Regions from separate parts of the Janibacter limosus genome, predicted to be linked through region 1. Evidence: riboswitches for the same ligand, from Rfam matches in the RefSeq annotation. Region 1 holds a riboswitch; each other region holds the start of a gene.
What was found. A riboswitch is a leader RNA that binds a small molecule or an ion and turns the genes downstream of it on or off. The one in region 1 is predicted to bind S-adenosylmethionine.

Region 1 (7,001 bases):
CTGGTCGTGACCCATCTCGACGAAGGGGGGCAGCCCCCCGTCGCGCAGCCCCTCGAGCACGAGGCGCTCGTGCGGCACGACCCGCTCGGGCAGCTGCGCCAGCGGCCACCAGCGCAGCTCGGCCGCCTTGTCGGGCTCGCGCAGGGTGGGCTCGCCGGACCACTGCGTGACGTGGAAGAAGAAGTCGGCGCGCTGCTCACGCGGGCCGGCGAGCGTGCTGCGCTGGACCGTGGTGAGCGGGGCCGCGGCGAGGACCCGGACCCCGAGCTCCTCCTCGACCTCACGGTGCAGGGCCTCGACGGGTGAGCCCGCGTCCTCGATGTGACCGGCGGCGCCGCAGGCCCACCAGCCGTCCATGAAGCCGGTGCCCTGCCGCAGCTGCAGCAGGACCTCGACGCCCTCGTCCTCGCTCGTCCGGGTCATCACGGCGTAGGACGCGGCGAGGAGCGGGACCCTGCCCCGCAGGCTCTCGGGAGTCGGTCGCGGCAGCCTCATACGGCGATCGGTGCCTTGATCGTGGGCGCGGCCTCGTACCCGACGAGGGTGAAGTCGTCGAGCTCGTAGGCGTCGATCGAGTCGCGCGGCGTGATCTCCATGCGCGGCAAGGGGCCGGGGGAGCGGGTCAGCTGCAGGTCGGCCTGCTCCAGGTGGTTGCTGTAGAGGTGCGCGTCACCGAGGGTGTGGACGAACTCACCCGGGTCCATGTCGACCTGCTGGGCGACCATCATCGTCAGCAGGGCGTAGGAGGCGATGTTGAAGGGCACGCCAAGGAAGATGTCGGCGCTGCGCTGGTAGAGCTGGCAGGACAGCTTCGCCCGGTGACCGTCCTGAGCCGGCGTCACGTAGAACTGGAACATCGTGTGGCACGGGGGCAGGGCCATCTCGCCGACCTCCGCGACATTCCACGCGGAGACGATGTGACGGCGGCTGTCGGGGTTGGTGCGCAGGGCATCGATGACCTGGCTGATCTGGTCGATGGTCGACCCGTCGGGCGCCGGCCAGGAGCGCCACTGGTGGCCGTAGACCGGACCGAGGTCACCCTGCTCGTCGGCCCACTCGTCCCAGATGGAGATCCCGCGCTCCTGCAGCCACCGGACATTGGTGTCACCACGCAGGAACCACAGCAGCTCACCGATGATCGATCGCAGGTGCAGCTTCTTGGTCGTCAGGGCCGGGAAGCCCTGCGACAGGTCGAAGCGCATCTGGTGACCGAAGACGCTGCGGGTCCCCGTACCGGTGCGGTCGGACTTGTCGACCCCGTGGTCGCGGACGTGCTCGAGGAGGTCGAGGTACTGGCGCATGGCGTCACGATAGACGCCCCCACCGACGGCTACGCTGACCAGCATGACGACTTCCCCCTTCGGCAGGGTGATCACCGCGATGGTCACCCCCATGAACCCTGACGGCTCGGTCGACACCCAGGGTGTGGCCGCTGTCGTCGAGCACCTCGTCGCGACCGGGCACGACGGCGTCGTCGTCAACGGCACGACCGGCGAGTCCCCGACGCTGAGCTCCGCCGAGAGCATCGCGATGGTCGAAGCCGTCAAGGCCGCCGCCGGCGACCGTCTCGCCGTCACGGCCGGAGTCGGGTCCAACAACACGGCGCACGCCATCCAGATGGCCGGCGAGGCAACTCGCGCCGGCGCCGACGGTCTGCTCGTCGTCTCCCCGTACTACAACAAGCCCACCCAGTCCGGTCTGCTCGCCCACACGCGCGCCATCGCCGACGCTGCCGAGCTGCCGATCATGCTCTACGACATCCCGGGGCGCACCGCGACCCCCTTCGCCGTGGAGACGCTCGTCGCGCTGGCCGACCACGAGCGGATCCTCGCCGTCAAGGACGCGAAGGGAGACCTGTGGGCCTCCTCGCAGGTCATGGCCGCGACCGATCTGCTCTGGTACTCCGGCGCCGACGAGCACAACCTCGCGCACCTCGCGCAGGGCGCCCACGGCATCGTCTCCGTCGTCGGCCATGTGGCCGGGCGCCAGTACGCCGACATGGTCGCCGCAGTCGACGCCGGCGACCTGGCGACCGCCCGGTCGATCCACCACCGCCTCATCCCGGTCGTCAATGCCCTGATGTCGACCTCGCAGGGCGCGATCATGGCCAAGGCCGCGCTCGTCGAGCTCGGGGTCATCGCGCACGCGACCGTCCGGCTGCCCTACGTCGAGGGCCCGCCGGAGCACCTCGAGGTCCTGCGCGCCGGTCTGTCCGCCTCCGGGATCGGGGTCGCTGCGTGAGCCACCCGCACCCGGACCTCGCGTCTCCTCCACCGCTGGAGCCGGGCGCGGTGCGGGTCGTCGCGCTGGGCGGCCTGGGCGAGGTCGGGCGCAACATGACGGTCATCGAGCACGAGGGGCAGCTGCTCGTCGTCGACTGCGGGGTCCTCTTCCCGGAGGACCACCAGCCCGGCGTCGACCTGATCCTCCCGGACTTCGAGTACATCCTCGACCGTCTCGACGACATCCAGGCGATCGTGCTGACCCACGGGCACGAGGACCACATCGGCGCGGTGCCCTACCTGCTGCGTCACAAGCCCGACATCCCGCTCGTCGGGTCGATGCTCACGCTGGCGCTCATCGAGGCCAAGCTCAAGGAGCACCGGATCAAGCCCTTCACCCTCGGGGTCAAGGAGGGCGGGCGCGAGTCCTTCGGAGTCTTCGACTGCGAGTTCATCGCCGTCAACCACTCGATCCCCGACGCCCTGGCCGTCTTCGTGCGCACCGCGGGCGGGACCCTGCTGCACACGGGCGACTTCAAGATGGACCAGCTGCCGCTGGACAAGCGGCTGACCGACCTGCGCGCCTTCGCCCGGGTCGGCGAGGAGGGGGTCGACCTCTTCCTCACCGACTCCACCAACGCCGAGGTGCCCGGCTTCACGACCCCCGAGCGGGAGATCGCGCCGGCGATCGACACCGTCTTCCGCACGGCCCAGCGCCGGATCATCGTGGCCTGCTTCTCCAGCCACGTGCACCGCGTCCAGCAGGTGCTCGACGCCGCCGAGCGCAACGGCCGCAAGGTCGCGATGGTCGGACGCTCGATGGTGCGCAACATGGGCATCGCCGCCGACCTGGGCTACCTCCACGTCCCCGACGGCGTGCTCGTCGACGTCAAGAAGCTCGACACCTTCCCCGACGACGAGATCGTGCTCATCTGCACCGGCAGCCAGGGCGAGCCGATGGCGGCACTGTCACGGATGGCCAACCGCGACCACCGCATCGACGTCGGCGACGGCGACACCGTGCTGCTCGCCTCCAGCCTCATCCCCGGCAACGAGAATGCCGTCTACCGCGTCATCAACGGCCTGATGCGGCTCGGCGCCGACGTGGTCCACAAGGGCAACGCCAAGGTGCACGTCTCGGGCCACGCGAGTGCCGGCGAGCTGCTCTACTGCTACAACATCGTCAAGCCGCGCAATGTCATGCCGGTCCACGGCGAGTGGCGCCACCTCGTCGCCAATGCCGATCTGGCGATGCAGACCGGCGTCGACCCCGACCATGTCGTGCTCGCCGAGGACGGTGTCGTGGCCGACCTCGTCGACGGGCGCGCCCGGATCGTCGGGTCCGTGCCGTGCGGCTACGTCTACGTCGACGGCTCGAGCGTCGGCGGGGCCACCGAGGACCTGCTCAAGGACCGCCGCATCCTGCGCGACGAGGGCTTCATCTCCGTGACCATCGTCGTCGACTCCTCGACCGGCAAGGTCATCGCCGGTCCGGAGATCACCGCCCGCGGCTTCGCCGAGGACGACGAGATCTTCACCCAGGTCAAGCCCACGATCATCGCGGCCCTCGACGAGGCCGCGAGCAAGGGCACGACCGACACCCACCAGCTGCAGCGCGTCGTGCGCCGCGCCATCGGTGGCTGGGTGGGCGGCAAGATCCGCCGGCGCCCGATGATCATCCCGGTGGTCATCGAGGCCTGAGCGGGTACCTCCTGCCGAGGCGAAGGGAGCCTGCCGGGACCTCCCTTCGCCTCGCCCGAGGAGGGCTCGGTCAGAGGGCGCGCAGCGCGGCCAGGAGCCGGTCGATGTGCTCGGGGGTGCTCCCGAGGCCGGCGCTGATCCGCACGGCGCTGTCCTGCTCGTGCTCCGAGAGCAGGTCGTCGACGAGCAGGTGGGCGCAGAACTTGCCGTCCCGCACGCCGATGCCGTGGTCGTCGCCGAGGATGCGCGCGACCTCACCGCTGTCGTACCCGTCGACGGTGATCGACGCGACGGGAGCGCCGTCCCCACCACCGAAGAGGGTGTGCACGTGCACGCCCTCGATCCCGGCGAGGCCCGCGAGGAGTCGGATGCGCAGTGCCTGCTCGTGGTCGACGATGGCCCGCTCGTGCTCGGCGATGATCTCGCAGGCCGTGGCCAGCGCGACGGCGCCGAGGACGTTGGGGGAGCCGGCCTCGTGGCGGGCCGGGCCGCAGGCCCACTCGGTCGTGTCGGGCCCGACGTGGGCCGACGCGCCGCCGCCGGCGAGGTAGGGGTCGGCGGCGTCGAGCCAGTCCCTGCGGCCGACGAGCACCCCGGCGCCGAAGGGGGCGTAGATCTTGTGACCGCTGAAGGCGACCCAGTCGATGCCGAGGGCCTCGATGTCGACCCGGCGGTGGGGCGCGACCTGGGCGGCGTCGAGGGCGAAGCGGGCGCCGTGCTGGCGGGCCAGCGCCGAGAGCCGCTCGATCGGCCAGTGCTCACCGGTGACATTGGAGGCGCCGGTCGCGACGACCAGTCGGTGCTCGGCAGGGTGGTTGCGCAGGGCCTGGTCGAGCAGGTCGACGGCCTCGTCGTGGCTGTGCGGCACCGGCAGGCGCAGCGCATCGCCCCACGGGAGCAGCGCGGCGTGGTGCTCGGAGGCGAAGACGAAGACCTTGGTCCCCTCGGGCAGTGCCCGCGCCAGCAGGTTGAAGGAGTCGGTCGTGTTGCGGGTGAAGACGACCTGGTCGTCCTCGCGCGCCCCGACGAAGTCGGCGACGCTCTCGCGGGCCTGCTCGTAGCGTGAGCTGGTCACGCGCGAGGCGAAGCCTGCGCCGCGGTGCACGGAGGAGTAGGTCACCGCAGCGGCGGCCACCTCCTGGGCGACGGCGGCGAAGGCGGGCGTGGTGGCGCCGTGGTCGAGGTGGGCGTACTCGACGACCGAGCCGTCCTTGTCGCGGTAGCTCAGCCCGGCGGAGACGAGCTCGGGCAGGAGGGTGGTGGTGTGCACATCGGAAACGGTCATGACAGTGCTCCTGGGTCCTGTGGACCCGAGCGTCGCCACGGGTCCGCGCTTGCCGGGCAACTGGTCGTCGCCGGCCAGGTCGTCACCCGGAGCACCCCACCGCGGAAGGAGGGTTGCCGACCAGCTAGCCGGGGCTTGTCGCTGGTACTCGTGACCTTGGGTCAGGACAGTAGCGCACCGGTTCGGGGGGCTGTCGAGCGCTCACCGAGGTCGTCTCGCAACGTGGGACATCAGGCCAGGGCGATGGCCAGGACCGCGCCGGCGACGAGCCAGGGGCCGAAGGCCAGCTGCGTCGAGCGGGTCGCCCGCCGGGCGAGCAGCAGTGCGAGAGCGACGATCCCGCCGAGGACGAAGCCCAACCAGATCCCCACGACGAGCTGCGCCCACCCCAGCCACGCCAGGGTCGGGGCGATCGAGACGAGCAGCTTGGCGTCGCCCATGCCGATGGATCGGCCGTGGAGGAAGAAGGCCAGGAGGATTGCCACGCCGCCGACCAGGACCGCTGCGACGGTGGCCCTGGCCAGAGCACCCCAGTCGCCGGTCGCGGCGGAGGCTCCGGTGAGCAGGACCGCGGCGACCGGGACGAGCGGCACGGTGAGCGCGTTGGGCAGGCGGTGGACGTCGGCGTCGACTGCCGCGAGGACCAGGCCGACGAGGCCGAGGGTCAGGGGGGCGAGCAGCACCGGCCAGGGGCGGTCCGTCAGCGAGCGCTCCACGGCCAGCCCGACGAAGGGAGCGAGCGCCGGGACCCAGAGATGGCGGGGGAGGGGACCCCCTTCGCCCGGTCGTCGGTAGGTGCCGGCGCGCAACCACTGCCACCCGACGAGACCGCAGGCGAGCGCCGCGAGCACGACGAGCGGGGTGCGGGGGTCCATGCGGCGACGCTACTGGGCGCACGAGCCGCGCGCCGACGGATACCCACAGGTTGGCCCTGTTGCGCGTGTGACGCGTGTGTCAGGGGTGGCTTTCGCCTACCCTGCGGAACATGGCCACTCGTCCGTCGACCACCTCGCGCAGCACCAAGGGCGCCTCGTCGCGCCCCAAGGGCAGCACCCGCCCAGCGGGTCGCAAGGCCCCTGCCAAGACCGCTGCCAAGGGGAAGACCTCCGCCTCCCGCACCTCATCGGCTTCAGGGGGCGGCCTGCCCCTGCCACTGGCCGCGGTGCACAAGACCTGGATGGGCGTCGCCCACGCGACCGGCTCGGGAGTGCGGCGGATCGGCCACAGCGCCAGCCAGATCGAGCCTGAGCACCGCCGCGACGGGTGGGGCTTCCTCGCCCTCGCGCTGGCGCTCGTCGTGGCCGTGCGCGAGTGGTGGGGCCTGTCGGGCACCTTCGGTGACATCGTGCACGCCGTCTTCGCCGGCACCTTCGGTCGGGTGGCCTACGCCCTGCCCATCGTCCTGCTCCTCCTCGGCGTGCGTCTGCTCCGCTCCGAGGGCGACTCCGCAGCCGACGCCCGCCTGGGGTTCGGCGCGATCATGGGCCTCTTCGCCGCCTCCGGGCTGACCCACATCGCCAAGGACATCCCGCAGCCGCCCGACGGCGCCGGTCCGATGCGCGACGCCGGTGGCATCTTCGGCTTCCTCGCCTCCGACCCGCTGGCCACCGCGGTCACGCCGTGGCCGGCCACCATCCTGCTCGTCCTGCTGGGGCTCTTCAGCCTCCTGCTCCTCACGGGGACCCCGCTGCACGAGGTCCCGCAGCGCCTGGCCTACGTGCGGGCAGCCTTCACCGGAGAGGTTCCGAGCCACGTGACCTCGGCCGAGGTCGACGCGCGCCAGGACGCGCCCA
Region 2 (7,001 bases), 980 kb from region 1:
CTTCGAAGACCTGCCCAGTGACTGGCCCACCCGACCCCTCTCCGACGCGAGCATCGCGGCCGACGTCGTCGACCTCGTCGTGCGCGACAGCGACCGCGCCACAGGGTGCCTGAGCATCCTGCTGTGCGACGACAGCCTGCGGATGATCCAACCGATCTCGATCACCGACCTGGACATCGTCGGGCCGGAGCCGGGGGAGTACCAGCGGCCCTTCGACCTCGTCGTGGGGCAGTTCGCCGAGCGTCTGGGCGGGGTGGTCGTCGCGATCGGTCGACCGCTCGGGCACGAGCCCGACGACGAGGCCCGGGCCTGGCACGAGGCCGCCATCGCCGGCTGCCGCGAGCACGGGGTGCCGCTGCTGGGCACCTACCTGGCGACCGCCCAGGCGGTCACCGAGATGCCGCGGTGGGACCAGCAGTCGCTCCTCGCGACGGGGTGACCACGCCTCGCCACCGGGTGACCACGCCTCGCCACGGGGTGACTAGCCCTGGGCCAGCAGGCCATCGATCTCTGCCGTGATGGCCGACCCGATCGCGGCGGCGAAGGCCTCGGGGTCCTCGTGGGCGGCGGGGGACTCCGCGACGATGACGTCGACCAGCCCGTCCTCGAGCATCTGCCGGGCGCCCACCCGCTGACGGGCGGCGAGCAGGGGAGCGTGGTCGGTGTCCTTGAAGACGATCGCGCTGGCGCCCTCGGGCGGCAGCGGCGAGAGCCAGGCATTGCCGGCGGCGATGACCCGTCGTGCGGGGAGGAGCGCGAGGGCTCCACCACCGGTTCCCTCACCGAGCAGCACCGAGACGCTCGGCACGGTCAGCGAGGTCATGTCGGCGATGCAGCGAGCGATCTCACCGGCCAGCGCGCCCTCCTCGGCGTTGGGGGAGAGGTCGGCGCCCGGGGTGTCGATGACGGTGACGAGCGGGAGGCCGAGCTCGGTCGCCATCCGCATCCCGCGGCGGGCCTCGCGCAACGCGGCCGGGCCCATCGACTCCGACACCTGGTAGCGGCGGTCCTGGCCGACGAGCACGCAGGGCCGCCCGCCGAAGGAGGCCAGCGCGAGCATCACGCCCTTGTCGGACTCACCGAAGCCGGTGCCGTTGAGCGGGATGACGTCGTCGGCCGCGTACCTGAGCAGCTCACGCACGCCGGGACGGTCCTGCCGTCGCGTGGTCTCGATCGCGGCCCACACGGTGGCGATCTCCTGCTCGGTCGGCTCCGGCCGGGAGACGAAGGGAGCGACCGGCCACGTGGGGTGGTCCGACGGGTCGGCGGTGCTCCCTTCGGTCGTCGCGGACAGCAGGGTCAGCGCGCGGGCCGCGATGTCGGCCAGCCCCTCGGCCGGGACGACGGCGTCGACGATGCCCTTGTCCACGAGGTTCTCCGCGAGCTGGACCCCCTCGGGGAAGGGCACGCCGTTGACCGTCTCGTAGACGACCGGGCCGAGGAACCCGATGAGCGCGCCCGGCTCGGCGATCGTCACGTGACCCAGCGAGCCCCACGAGGCGAAGACCCCGCCGGTCGTGGGGTGCCGCAGGTACACGAGATAGGGCAGTCCGGCGCCCTTGTGCGCCACGACCGCCGCCGAGATGTCGACCATCGTCATGAAGGCCGGTGTGCCCTCCTGCATCCGCGTGCCACCGCTGGCGGTCGCCGCGATCAGCGGGAGGCGCTCGGTGGTCGCCCGGCGGATGGCGGCGACGATCCGCCCGGCGGCCGCCCGGCCGATCGAGCCACCGAGGAAGCGGAACTCGCCGACGATGAGCGCGACCTCGTGACCGCGGATGGTGGCCCGCCCGGTGAGGATCGACTCGTCGGTGCCGGCGCGCTCGGCTGCCTTGGCCATCGTCGCGCGATAGGTGTCGTCGAGGCCGTCCAGGTCGAGGGGCTGGTCCCACGAGACATGGCTGTCGGCATCGACCACGGAGGCGATGAGCTGCTGGGCACCGGGGCGCGAAGTACTCATGCCGTGATGGTCCCACCGCCGGGGCTGGGTAACCTTGCCCGGTGCTTGTGCCTCTGACCACCTTCGTGATGATCGCTGTCGGCGTGCTCGGGATCCTCTCCCTGGGTTACCTCGCGATCAACCGGCTCGTCGACGACGCGCTGCTCCTCGTGACCGCCGTCGTCGAGCTCGGCCTCGTCGTGCTCGCCGTCGTGACCGCGATCGTCCACCGGCAGGTCACCGGCACGGGGGAGGGCGCGACGATGCTCGCCTACGCCCTCACCCTGCCGATCCTGCCCCCGATCGTCGTCTTCATCGCGCTGAAGGAGAAGACCCGCTGGGCGATGGGCGTCGTCATCGCCGGCGCCTTCACCGTGGGCGTCATGACCTACCGCATCCTGCAGATCTGGCAGACCAGTGGCCCGGCCTGAGGTCAGCACCGGCACGGGGCCGGGTCGCATCGTCGTCGCCGTCTACGGCGTCCTCGCGCTCGCCGCGACCGGACGCTCGGTCCTGCAGATCACCGAGTACCTCGACCGGGCGCCGCTGGCGTACGTGCTCTCGGCCCTCGCGGCCGTGATCTACATCGTCGCGACCGTTGCCCTGGCGAAGGGGGGAGCCTCCGGTGCCCGCGTGGCCACCGGGGCGATCCTCGTCGAGGCCGTCGGTGTCCTCACGGTGGGGACGCTGTCCTACCTGCAACCGAGCCTCTTCCCGGACAAGACGGTCTGGTCCCACTACGGGTCCGGCTACGGCTACCTGCCGCTGGTCCTCCCCTTCGTCGGCTTGTGGTGGATCCACCGCGCGCGATCTGGACACTCCGCCCGCTAGGTGAGACAGGGCTGGTGGCCCGCGGCTCGTTTCCTATCATCGGAGCAGGTCTTGAGCGCCAGCGCACAGCCCCGGCTTGCTGGCCGGCAACCCTCCTCCGCGGTGGGGTGCCCCGGGAGACGACCCGGTCCGTGGCGTCCGCCACGGTCAAGCGCGCACCATGCACAGGAGTGAACCCATGACCGACCAGTCCACGTGGAGCTTCGAGACGAAGCAGATCCATGCCGGCCAGGCCCCCGACCCGACCACGGGCGCCCGGAACCTGCCGATCTACCAGACGACGTCGTACGTCTTCAAGGACACCGAGCACGCCGCCAACCTCTTCGGGCTCAAGGAGCTCGGCAACATCTACACGCGGATCATGAACCCGACCCAGGACGCGGTCGAGCAGAAGATCGCCGCGCTCGAGGGCGGCATCGCCGCCCTGATGACCGCCTCCGGCATGTCCGCGACCACCCTCGCGCTGATGAACCTCGCCGAGGCCGGTGACCACATCGTCGCCAGCGCCGCGCTCTACGGCGGCACGGTCAACCTCCTCCAGCACACCCTGCCCAAGTACGGCATCCAGGTCACGCTCGTCGAGGACCCGCACGACATCGAGCAGTGGAAGGCCGCGGTCAAGCCCAACACCAAGGCCTTCTTCGGCGAGACCATCGGCAACCCCAAGGACGTCGTCCTGGACATCGCCGCCATCGCCGACGCCGCCCACGCCGCCGGTGTCCCGCTGGTCGTCGACAACACGATCGCCACGCCCTACGTGCTGCGCCCGATCGAGCACGGCGCCGACGTCGTCGTGCACGCCGCCACCAAGTTCCTCGGGGGCCACGGCAACTCCATCGCCGGTGTCATCGTCGACGCAGGGAAGTTCGACTACGCGGCCGACCCGGAGAAGTTCCCCAACTACAACGAGCCGGACCCGGGCTACCACGGTCTGCGCTACGGCCCGGACCTGGGGATCAACGGCGTCATGGGCGCCAACCTCTCCTTCATCCTCAAGGCGCGCGTCCAGCTGCTGCGCGACCTCGGTCCGGCGATCTCGCCCTTCAACGCCTTCCTCATCGGTCAGGGCATCGAGACCCTCTCGCTGCGGATGGACCGTCACCTGGCCAACACCGCCAAGGTCGCCGAGTTCCTCGGTGGCCACGCGCAGGTCGACAAGGTCACGTGGGCCTCGCTGCCGACCAGCGCCAGCTACGACACCGCGCAGAAGTACACGCCCAAGGGCGCCGGCTCGGTCATCTCCTTCGAGATCTCCGGTGGGCTCGAGGCGGGCAAGAAGTTCGTCGAGGGGCTGACGCTGCACAGCCACCTGGCCAACATCGGTGACGTGCGCTCGCTCGTCATCCACCCCGCGTCGACGACCCACTCGCAGGGCCCGGAGGAGGACCGGCTCGCCGCCGGCGTCACCCCCGGCCTGGTGCGTCTGTCGGTCGGCCTCGAGAGCGTCGACGACATCATCGCCGACCTCGAGGAGGGCTTCGCCGCCGCGAAGTGACCAACGCTCCCTGAGGAGCCTGATCCTCCTGGATCCCTGAGGAGGTTGCGCAGCAACCGTCTCGAAGGGTCCGCGCCGCTGGGCCTGTGGAAATCTCCACGGGCCCAGCGGCGTTCTTTCGTACCGTCGGGGCATGGGCGGACAACGCATATCGATCGACAGCGCGGGCATCGAGGGGCTGGGGCGGCAGCTGTCCAGCATCGCCGACTACCTGGAGGAGAAGGCGGCCAAGGCCAACAACGACCTCGTGGAGACCTTCGGCTTCCCGAGCTTCGAGGGCACCAACGCGTACGAGGGAGCCATCGGGGACTACGAGCTGGAGCGCACGCGGGTGTGCAAGCAGCTGCGTGAGCTGGCCCGCCTGGCCAAGGACGCCGGGTCCTGGTACGTCGAGACCGAGGACCTCGTCGACCAGCGCAACCGAGGGATCCTCTGATGGCGCTCTACGACCCGGGGACCATCGAGGAGGGCGACCCCGCCATGATCCGTGCGGAGGCCGACGAGCTGAAGACCGTGGCCGCCAACATCCACACGGTGGCCGCGATGCTGCGCACGGTCTCGACGAAGGGGGTGTGGGACTCCTGCGCGGGGACCACCTTCGACGCCGAGGTCGGCGCGACCCCTGACGACCTCGTGGCCATCGCCAACCGGCTCGCCGGGACCGAGCGGATCATCCGTCCGTACGCGGAGCGGCTCGAGACGAGCCAGGCCGCGCTTACGCGCATCCGTGCCCGCTACGACGACAACGTCACGACCTCGCAGGACCGCAAGGCGACGCTGGCGACGATGACGCCCGAGGACCCGCAGTACGCCAGGGTCGACCGGGAGTACCGGGCGGCGAGCAACGCGAGAGAGACCAACAAGCGCGAGTTCACCCGTGAGGCCGAGGAGGCCAGTGCCGACGAGCGCGCCGTGGCGACCCGGCTGGGTGACGTGGCGCCGGAGCTGACCGACCCGAGGGCCTACAACGCCTTCGAGAAGTCGAGCCGCACGGGCACCAGCTCACTGGTCCACAACCCGGTCGTCGACTGGATCCCCACCTTCAGGCCGATGTCCGTCCTCGGCGTGGGGGATCCCATCGGCAAGCTCGGCCGCCGCGTCGTCTACGGCGAGGGCAGCTACAAGGACGTCAGTGCGAGCACCGTCGTCGCAGGCCTGAACACAGTCCTCCCCACGAGCAAGAAGGTGGCCGCCAAGAACACCTTCCGCGGGAGTGGCCGTGCGGAGCGCCTGCGGGGGATCAAGGCTGCCGACAAATCCACGAACCCGATCGCACGCAAGCGGATCGTGGCCAATGCAAAGGTCTCCACGCGACACCAGGTGGCCACGTCGAAGGTCAGGCTGAAGGACAAGGTCAGCGACACGGTGGCGCAGAAGTCCGGTGCCCGCCTCATCGACGACTTCGCGACCGACTGGGCGGCGGTCGCCGGCTCGGGCCGGGTCCGCAAGGGTGGCGTGGTCATCAAGTACTCGGTGAGGGCGACGAACCACACCATCACGCAGGTCGACGCGGCGAAGAAGCACAAGGAGAGCTACGACCGGCTCACCGAGACCTCCGCGGAACGCACGGCCCGGCAGGAGCAGGAGGCGGCCGCCGAGCGCCGGAAGGTGGCCGATCAGCAGCGCCGCGATGCAGCGGTCGACGACCTGACGACGCGACCGGTCGCGAGTCCGATCCCGTGAAGGCCGCCAAAACTCCGTTGCGACGCCGTCATCCGGGTGCGAGCGTGACGCCATGCCCTCCGACATCCACGTCACCCGCATCGACCCCGCCGACGACGCAGCCGTCCAGCAGATCCTCGACCTCGACGAGCTCGTCTGGTCCGCGTCCGGCCGGGTGCCACGGGCGGATGCGCTGCGCGACACCCCACGGCGGGCCGGTTTCGTCGCCACCCGTGACGGGGAGCCAGCGGGCATCGCGGGCTCGTGGGACGTCGAGCTGTCCGTCCCGACGGCGAAGGGGGGCGCCTCCCTTCGCCCCGCAGAGGGCCTGACCTGGGTGGGTGTGCACCCCGACCACCGGCGCCGTGGGGTGCTCGGCGCGATGATGGCCCACCACCTGCGCTGGACCCGTGACGAGCAGGGGCGCTCGATCGCCGTGCTCAAGGCGTCCGAGCCGGGGATCTACGGCCGGTTCGGCTACGGCGTCGCCAGCTCCGAGCTGATGTCCAGCTTCGCGCGGGGCACGAAGTTCGCTGCGCCGCAGTCGGTCCGCGACATCGCCGAGCTCACCACCCTGAGGACCACGACGGCGAGCCCGGACCAGGGCGCGCGATGGCACGCCCTCGCGCGCGAGTGCGCGACCACCCTGCCCGGGCACCTCGTGCGCAGCGCCGAGGACAGCCAGCGGCTGCTCACCGACACCCCGGAGAGTCGCGGGGAGCGAGAGCCGGCCCGGTTGCTGTGGGCGACCCGCGACGGCCACGACGTCGGGTGTGCCTACTTCCACCGCACGCCCAAGTGGGACGACGGGAGCGCCGCAGGCAAGGTGGGGGTCTTCTTCCTCCTGTCGGTGGACGCGGGGGCACGCCTCGCGCTCGCCGAGCGGCTCGTCGACCTCGACCTGATGGGCAGTACCGAGTACTGGGTGGCACCCGACGACGTCCTCGCGCTCTGGCAGCCCTCGCTCCGGTCGATGAGCGTCAGCGGCGTGGCCGACAACCTGTGGGTCCGCCTCGTCGACCTGCCGACCGCCGTCGCCGAGCGCGGCCACGCGGTGGACGTCGACGTCGTCGT
Region 3 (7,001 bases), 960 kb from region 1:
GCTCGCGTCGTCGTCGCTCAAGCTCGTCGAAAACCTGCTGGACACCGGCATCGACGGCCGCGGGCCCTTCGACTCCGCGACCAAGGTCGCGGACACGGCGCGCGCCAAGCACGCCGGTGACGTGGACAAGGCCGTCGACGAGGTCATCGCCGACCACCTCAAGCTGGCGGGCGCGGCCGGCTTCGTCACCAACCTCGGTGGCTTCGCGACGATGATCGTCGCGCTGCCGGCCAATGTGCTCGGCTTCTACGTCCTCGCCACGCGCATGTCGGCGGCCGTCGCCGCCCTGCGCGGTTATGACCTCAAGCAGCCCGAGATCCGGTCCGCGGTGCTGCTCAGCCTCGTCGGTGCCGACGCCCAGGACCTGCTCGCCAAGGCCGGCATGGTCGCGCCCACCGGGCGACTGGCCGGGCTGGCCGCCCAGCGACTGCCCGGTCCCGCCCTCATGGTCGTCAACAAGGCCGTCGGCTTCCGGATCCTCTCCTCGGCCGGCAAGGGCGTCTTCGCCCGCTTCGGCAAGGCCGTCCCCGTCGTCGGCGGTGCCGTGGGCGCCGGGATGGACGTGTGGCTGATGCGCCAGCTCGCGCAGCACGTGCGCTCGGAGTTCCCGCGGGCGATCGCGAGCACACCGGGGGCCTGAGGCCGCTCATCAGGACGCCGCGCGAGTTTTCGCGCTGACACGGGGACGCTGCTGCGGTAGCGTCCCCGTGGTTTGTCCTGACATAGCCCCTGAGAGTGAGTTGTTCCATGTCCTTCGCCGAGCTCGTCGACGCCACCAACGGGGTGGTCTGGTCGATCCCCCTGGTCGGGCTGTGCCTGTTGGCCGGTCTGTACTTCACCGTCCGCACCAGGGCCGTCCAGGTCTCGTTGCCCGACATGATCGCCCAGCTGCGGGACGGGGAGAAGTCGGTGAACGGCACCTCGTCCTTCCAGTCCCTGATGATGTCGCTCGCCAACCGCGTCGGCATGGGCAACATCGGCGGCGTCGCGACGGCCATCGCCTTCGGTGGCGCGGGCGCCGTCTTCTGGATGTGGACGGTCGCGCTGCTCGGTGCCGCCACGTCCTTCGTCGAGTGCACCCTGGGCCAGATCTACAAGGAGCAGGACCCCGACACCGGTGAGTACCGCGGTGGTCCGGCGTACTACTTCGAGAAGGCCTACGCGCACAAGGCGAAGACCTTCTCGCTCGTCTACGCGATCGCCTTCGCCGTCGTCACCGTCTTTGCGATGAGCTTCTTCCTCCCGGGCGTGCAGGCCAACGGCATGGCGTCGGCGATGAACTCCGCGTGGGGTCTGCCCACCTGGGTGACCGCGATCGGCATCGTCATCGCGATGTCCTTCATCGTCGTCGGCGGCGTCAAGCGCATCGCGACCTTCGCCGCCCTCGTCGTGCCCCCGATGGCGATCCTGTACATCCTCGCGTCCTTGGTCGTGTTCTTCCTCAACTTCGATCAGATCGGTCAGGTCTTCGGTGAGATCTTCGCCGGCGCCTTCGGCACCCACGCGGTGTACGGCGCGATCATCGGGCTGGCCATCAAGTGGGGCGTGCAGCGCGGCATCTACTCCAACGAGGCGGGTCAGGGCACCGGTCCGCACCACGCAGCGGCGGCCGAGGTCTCGCACCCGGCCAAGCAGGGCTTCGTGCAGGCCTTCTCGGTGTACATCGACACGCTCTTCGTCTGCACCGCAACGGCCTTCATCATCCTCTCGACCGACATGTACACCGTCTTCAAGAACGAGGAGTTCGGCAGCGCGACGCACTACGTCGGCAAGATCGGGACCGATGTCGAGCCGGGGCCCGGCTTCGTCCAGGCCGGCTTCGACACCCTGGCGCCCGGGCTGGGGTCGAGCTTCGTGGCGCTGGCGCTGGCCTTCTTCGCCTTCACCACGATGATCGCGTACTACTACATGGCCGAGGTCAACCTGTCGTACCTGACCCGCAAGATCAGCAGCGGCGTCGTGCGCCGCGGGATGATCCGCGGTCTCCAGCTGCTCATCCTGTGCTCGGTGGCCTATGGCGCGGTGACCACGGCCGGATCCGCGTGGGGTCTCGGCGACATCGGCGTGGGCACGATGGCCTGGCTGAACATCGTGGGGATCCTCGCCCTGCAGGTCCCGGCACTCAAGGCGCTCAAGGACTACCGAGCGCAGAAGAAGCAGGGCCTCGACCCGCAGTTCGACCCGCGGGACCTCGACATCCAGGGTGCCGACTTCTGGGTGGGCCGGGCCGACGCCCGGGTGACCCACGGGGCGCTCGACGAGAGGGTCTCGCCGCGGGAGTGAGCGCGGCCCCTGCCGAGGGCGGGGAATCCGGGACGGGCGCGCTACGTTGGATCCTGCGGGAGCGCGCCCGGACCGGGAGCGCCCGAGCACCAGGAGATCCCATGGCCACTCGCCGCGTCCGCAACGCCGCCCACCTCGCGTCGGCCGTCCGCACGGCTGCCCGCCCCGGTGGGCCCAGCCTGTGGCAGCGCCTGCGCGCCGTGCCGCGGATGATCCGCGCCGTCCGCTCGGGGGAGTACCCCGGCCTGTCCTCCGGCCGCCTGCTCATGCTGCTCGCCGGAGTCGGCTACATCGTCTCGCCGATCGACGTCGTGCCGGAGGGACTCTTCCTCGTGCTCGGTCTCGTCGACGACGTGATGGTCATGGGGTGGGTCGCGGCCACGCTCGTGCGCGAGACCGAGGACTTCATCGCCTGGGAGCAGGGGATGACAGCGCGTGAGGAGTGGACCCCCTCGGCCGCGGAGCAGCCGCGGCAGTCGTCGGCCCACGGCCCGAGGGAGCAGACCGTCCCGTCGTACGTCGTGCCCGACTGATCCACAGGCCCAGGGCGCCCTCACGGCACGTCCACACCATCGTCCTGGCCCCTGCCGAGCACCTCGGCAGGGGCCAGATTCGATGCATGACAACCTTCGCCAGACCACGCAACCCGCTCGAGCTCGCCGTCCTGCTCCCGTACCAGCTCGGGTACCACCCGGGCCCGTCCGTCGTCCTGGTCGTGATGCAGGAGTCGCGGTTCGGCATGCTGCAGCGCCACGACCTGCCCGACGACCCGCATGACGGGCTCGCCGTCGCCCGCCACGCACTGTCGGTCGCCGTGCGCGAGGGCGCGACGAGCATCATGCTCATCGCCTTCGAGGACGACGCCCGGGAGTCCGCGCCCCTCGTCGAGGCACTCGTGGCCGCCGCCGACGAGGTCGCCGTCGAGGTCGGTCTCCAGCTCGTCGTCAGGGACGGCCACGGTCACCTCACCGGTCAGCGCGGGCCCACGATCGTGCGTCCGCTGCCGCCGCCGGAGGACGTCCCGGCCGTCGCCCCCTTCGTCCACGCGGGGGTCTACCCCCTGCCGAGCCGCGACCACCTGATCAGGGGCGCGCTGCCGGCGCGCGACGAGCACCGGGCCGCAGCCGTGGCCGCGGCCGGGCGCACGTCCGGTGCACCGGACGACAAGGCGGTCACGCAGGTCTGGGGGAGGGTGCTGGATCCGTCCGCCGGCGCGCTCGCCGTGGCCGACCTGACCGACGACGAGCTGCACCTCCTGGCCACGTCGGTGCTCGACGTCGACTGGCGCGACGCGCTCCTGGCCGTCCTGTGCCCCGGCACCATCTCGTGGGCAGCCCTCTCCGCCCCCCACATCACCAGGGCCCGCCACGCCAGCACCCGGTGCGCCTGGACAGAGGGGGTGGACGCGGCCCGCAGTGGGCACCAGGACGACCTGATGGCCGTGCGGCTGCGCCTGGGGGAGCTGACGCGACTCGTGCCCCTGGAGCTGACCCCCTCGCTCCTGACCATCACGGCACTCCTCGCGTGGTGGACCGGTGACGGCACCGTCGCGGGGACCTGCCTGGAGCGCGCGCTCGAGGTCGACCCCGGGCACAGCCTGGCGGACCTGCTGCTCAGCCTGCTGTCCGAGGGAGTGCGTCCGTGGGAGCGGACCGGGCTCGCGGCCGTGCCGGACCCGGCCGCCTGAGACGACCGGGACGGCTGCGCGAGGCCGTCCGCACACCGGACCCGGGCTCGATCGCGGGTCGCTCCTGCGGCTAGCATGGTCGGCAGGTCATGAGCGCCAGCGTCAAGCCCCGGCTCGCTGGCCGGCAACCCTCCTCGCGACGGGGTGCCCCGGGTGATGACCAGGCTGCATCGCAGTGATGTGGCAAGGCGAGCCGGGAGTCATCCTGATGAGTGTTACCACCACACCCCCCACGGGCACCGCGCTGTGGCGCGACGGCGACCCGCCGGGCGACCGCATCTTCCACGCGATCGGTGACCTCACCCTCGAGTCCGGGGACCACCTGCCCGACGTCGTGCTCGCCTACGAGACCTGGGGCGAGCTCAACCCGGCCCGGGACAACGCCATCCTCGTCGAGCACGCCCTCACCGGCGACAGCCACGTCGTCGGCCCCACCGGTCCGGGCCACCCCACGGCCGGATGGTGGCCGGACCTCGTCGGACCCGGCGCCCTGCTCGACACCGACGAGCACTTCGTCGTCGCGGTCAACGTCCTCGGCGGCTGCCAGGGCAGCACGGGTCCCGGCACCCTCGCCGCCGATGGTCGCCCCTGGGGCAGCCGCTTTCCCCGCGTCACCATCCGTGACCAGGTCGCCGCCGAGGCGCGACTGGCCGATGCCCTCGGGATCGACCGGTGGCACACCGTGGTCGGCGGGTCGATGGGGGGCATGCGCACGCTCGAGTGGGTCGCGTCCTTCCCCGACCGGGTGCGCACCGCCGTGGCGCTGGCCTCGAGCGGCTACGCGACGGCAGAGCAGATCGCCTGGAGCCAGGCCCAGATCCTCGCGATCCAGAACGACCCGTGGTTCGCCGGTGGCGACTACTACGACAACGCGCAGGGCCCCGAGGTCGGGCTCGGGATCGCGCGGCGCATCGCGCACGTCACCTACCGCAGCGAGCTCGAGCTGCACGAGCGCTTCGGCCGCGACGCGCAGGACGAGGCGCCGGGGGAGAGCGGCCGGCCGCGCTACACGATCGAGAGCTACATGGACCACCACGGCAGCAAGCTCGCCGGACGCTTCGACGCCAACTCCTACATCGTGCTGTCCGAGGCGATGAACTCCCACGACATCGGTCGAGGACGCGGCGGGCTGTCCGCGGCACTGGCCCCCTTCGCCGGTCGTCTGGTACTCGTCCCCGTCGACTCCGACCGGCTCTACCCGCCGCGGTTGTCGCGGGAGGTGGCGCTGGCGCACCCCGAGTCCGAGCTCGCGACGATCAGCTCGATCGTCGGGCACGACGGCTTCCTCACCGAGACCGATCAGGTGGCCACGCTCCTGCGCGAGGTCGTCTCGGGCGCAAGCGCGCACGACACGACGAGCACGGAGTGAGACAGGTCACGCCGGCGCGGTGTAGCGTCTGGCGCAGGTCCATCCGCACCAGTAGATCTGCCGAGGAGCAACGATGACGATCGTCGTGGGATACGTGTCCACCAAGGAAGGCGAGGCCGCGCTCGAGCGAGCCTTCGAGGAGTGCCGCCTGCGCAAGGACAACCTCGTCGTCATCCACTCCGACCGAGGGGGCACCAGCCTGAGCGGCGACAGCGCCCGCAAGAACGAAGATGACCTCAAGCAGGTGCGCAGCCGTCTCGAGGAGGCGGGCGTCGAGGGCGAGGTCCGCGGACTCGTCCGCGGCAAGGAGCCGGCAGAGGACCTCATCGTGGTCGCCGAGGAGACCGACGCCAGCCTGATCATCATCGGTCTGCGCAAGCGGACGCCGGTGGGCAAGCTGATCCTGGGCTCCAACGCGCAGCGGGTGCTGCTCGACGCACCCTGCGACGTGCTCGCCGTCAAGGCGCGCTGATCTCCCGATCGACCACCAGCGGGCGCCCTTCGGGGCGCCCGCTGCGGCGTTCGGGGCAGACTCGTTTTATAATGGTGCTGAGCCCAACGCACAACGTCCGGGCGAGTCGGGTCGATGAGGCTCTCACGCCAACCTCATCGATCACCCGGCGACATCCCCCGTGACGAAAGGTTGTTGGTGACTGCTGTGTCCCCACGGTCCGAAGGGGCGCAGGGCTCCCTTCCCAAGGAGTTCTCGCACCCATCGCTCCAGGAGCTGGTCCGAGTGGGCCACACGACCGGATCCATCACCAGCGATCAGCTGCAGACCGCCTTCGGCGAGGCGCAGGTCAGCCCCAGCCGCGGACGCATCGTCCTGCGGGCGCTCGACGACCAGGGAATCGAGGTTCAGGTGCCAGAGACAACAGGCAAGAAGGCCACGGCCAAGAAGGCCCCCGCCAAGAAGGCGGCCGTGAAGAAGGCAGCCGTGAAGAAGGCGGCGGTGACGACGACCAAGAAGGCCGCCGCCGCGCCCGCGAAGAAGGCTGCGACCAAGAAGACGGCCGCGACCACGTCTGCCGCTGCTGCCGCCGCCGCGCCCGCCGCCAAGAAGGCTGCCGTCAAGAAGACGGCCGCCAAGAAGGCCGCCGCGAAGAAGGCTGCGGCCAACCCGACGACGACCACGGCCGAGGAGCCGGCACCCGGTGAGGACGATGTCCTGCACGAGGAGCCCAAGGCCAAGGAGAAGCCGGAGGAGCAGGACGAGAAGGCCGGCTTCACCATCAGCAACGATGACGAGGACGACGCGCCTGTGCAGCAGGTCGTCACCGCCGGTGCCACCGCTGACCCGGTCAAGGACTACCTGAAGCAGATCGGCAAGGTCGCTCTCCTCAACGCCGAGCAGGAGGTCGAGCTGGCCAAGCGCATCGAGGCCGGCCTCTTCGCCGAGGAAAAGCTGTCCTCGGGCGAGAAGATCGACATGAAGTTCAAGCGCGAGCTGTGGTGGATCTCCCAGGACGGCAAGAACGCCAAGAACCACCTGCTCGAGGCCAACCTGCGCCTCGTCGTGTCGCTCGCCAAGCGCTACACGGGTCGCGGCATGCTCTTCCTCGACCTCATCCAGGAGGGCAACCTCGGTCTGATCCGTGCGGTCGAGAAGTTCGACTACACCAAGGGCTACAAGTTCTCGACCTACGCGACCTGGTGGATCCG

Region 2: it holds a riboswitch for S-adenosylmethionine, as region 1 does, so the genes downstream of both, EXU32_RS08965 (bifunctional o-acetylhomoserine/o-acetylserine sulfhydrylase) here and EXU32_RS04380 (aminotransferase class V-fold PLP-dependent enzyme) in region 1, are expected to answer to the same signal.
Region 3: it holds a riboswitch for S-adenosylmethionine, as region 1 does, so the genes downstream of both, metX (homoserine O-acetyltransferase MetX) here and EXU32_RS04380 (aminotransferase class V-fold PLP-dependent enzyme) in region 1, are expected to answer to the same signal.

Annotation. Positions count from the first base shown of each region.
Region 1 is NZ_CP036164.1:895,977-902,977, forward strand. It holds gene EXU32_RS04360 (dihydrofolate reductase) at 1-495, opposite strand, end outside; gene EXU32_RS04365 (thymidylate synthase) at 492-1,301, opposite strand; gene dapA (4-hydroxy-tetrahydrodipicolinate synthase) at 1,345-2,241, shown strand; gene EXU32_RS04375 (ribonuclease J) at 2,238-3,923, shown strand; gene EXU32_RS04380 (aminotransferase class V-fold PLP-dependent enzyme) at 3,994-5,208, opposite strand; SAM riboswitch class IV at 5,249-5,364, opposite strand; gene EXU32_RS04385 (prepilin peptidase) at 5,439-6,083, opposite strand; gene EXU32_RS04390 (DNA translocase FtsK) at 6,194-7,001, shown strand, end outside.
Region 2 is NZ_CP036164.1:1,872,065-1,879,065, reverse strand. It holds gene EXU32_RS08985 (hypothetical protein) at 1-439, shown strand, start outside; gene EXU32_RS08980 (carboxyl transferase domain-containing protein) at 482-1,960, opposite strand; gene EXU32_RS08975 (hypothetical protein) at 2,002-2,370, shown strand; gene EXU32_RS08970 (hypothetical protein) at 2,357-2,770, shown strand; SAM riboswitch class IV at 2,818-2,930, shown strand; gene EXU32_RS08965 (bifunctional o-acetylhomoserine/o-acetylserine sulfhydrylase) at 2,949-4,265, shown strand; gene EXU32_RS08960 (hypothetical protein) at 4,399-4,701, shown strand; gene EXU32_RS08955 (hypothetical protein) at 4,701-5,948, shown strand; gene EXU32_RS08950 (GNAT family N-acetyltransferase) at 6,001-7,001, shown strand, end outside.
Region 3 is NZ_CP036164.1:1,857,539-1,864,539, reverse strand. It holds gene EXU32_RS08925 (EcsC family protein) at 1-640, shown strand, start outside; gene EXU32_RS08920 (alanine/glycine:cation symporter family protein) at 748-2,283, shown strand; gene EXU32_RS08915 (YkvA family protein) at 2,385-2,816, shown strand; gene EXU32_RS08910 (DUF4192 family protein) at 2,903-3,970, shown strand; SAM riboswitch class IV at 4,056-4,165, shown strand; gene metX (homoserine O-acetyltransferase MetX) at 4,179-5,339, shown strand; gene EXU32_RS08900 (universal stress protein) at 5,413-5,811, shown strand; gene EXU32_RS08895 (RNA polymerase sigma factor) at 5,989-7,001, shown strand, end outside.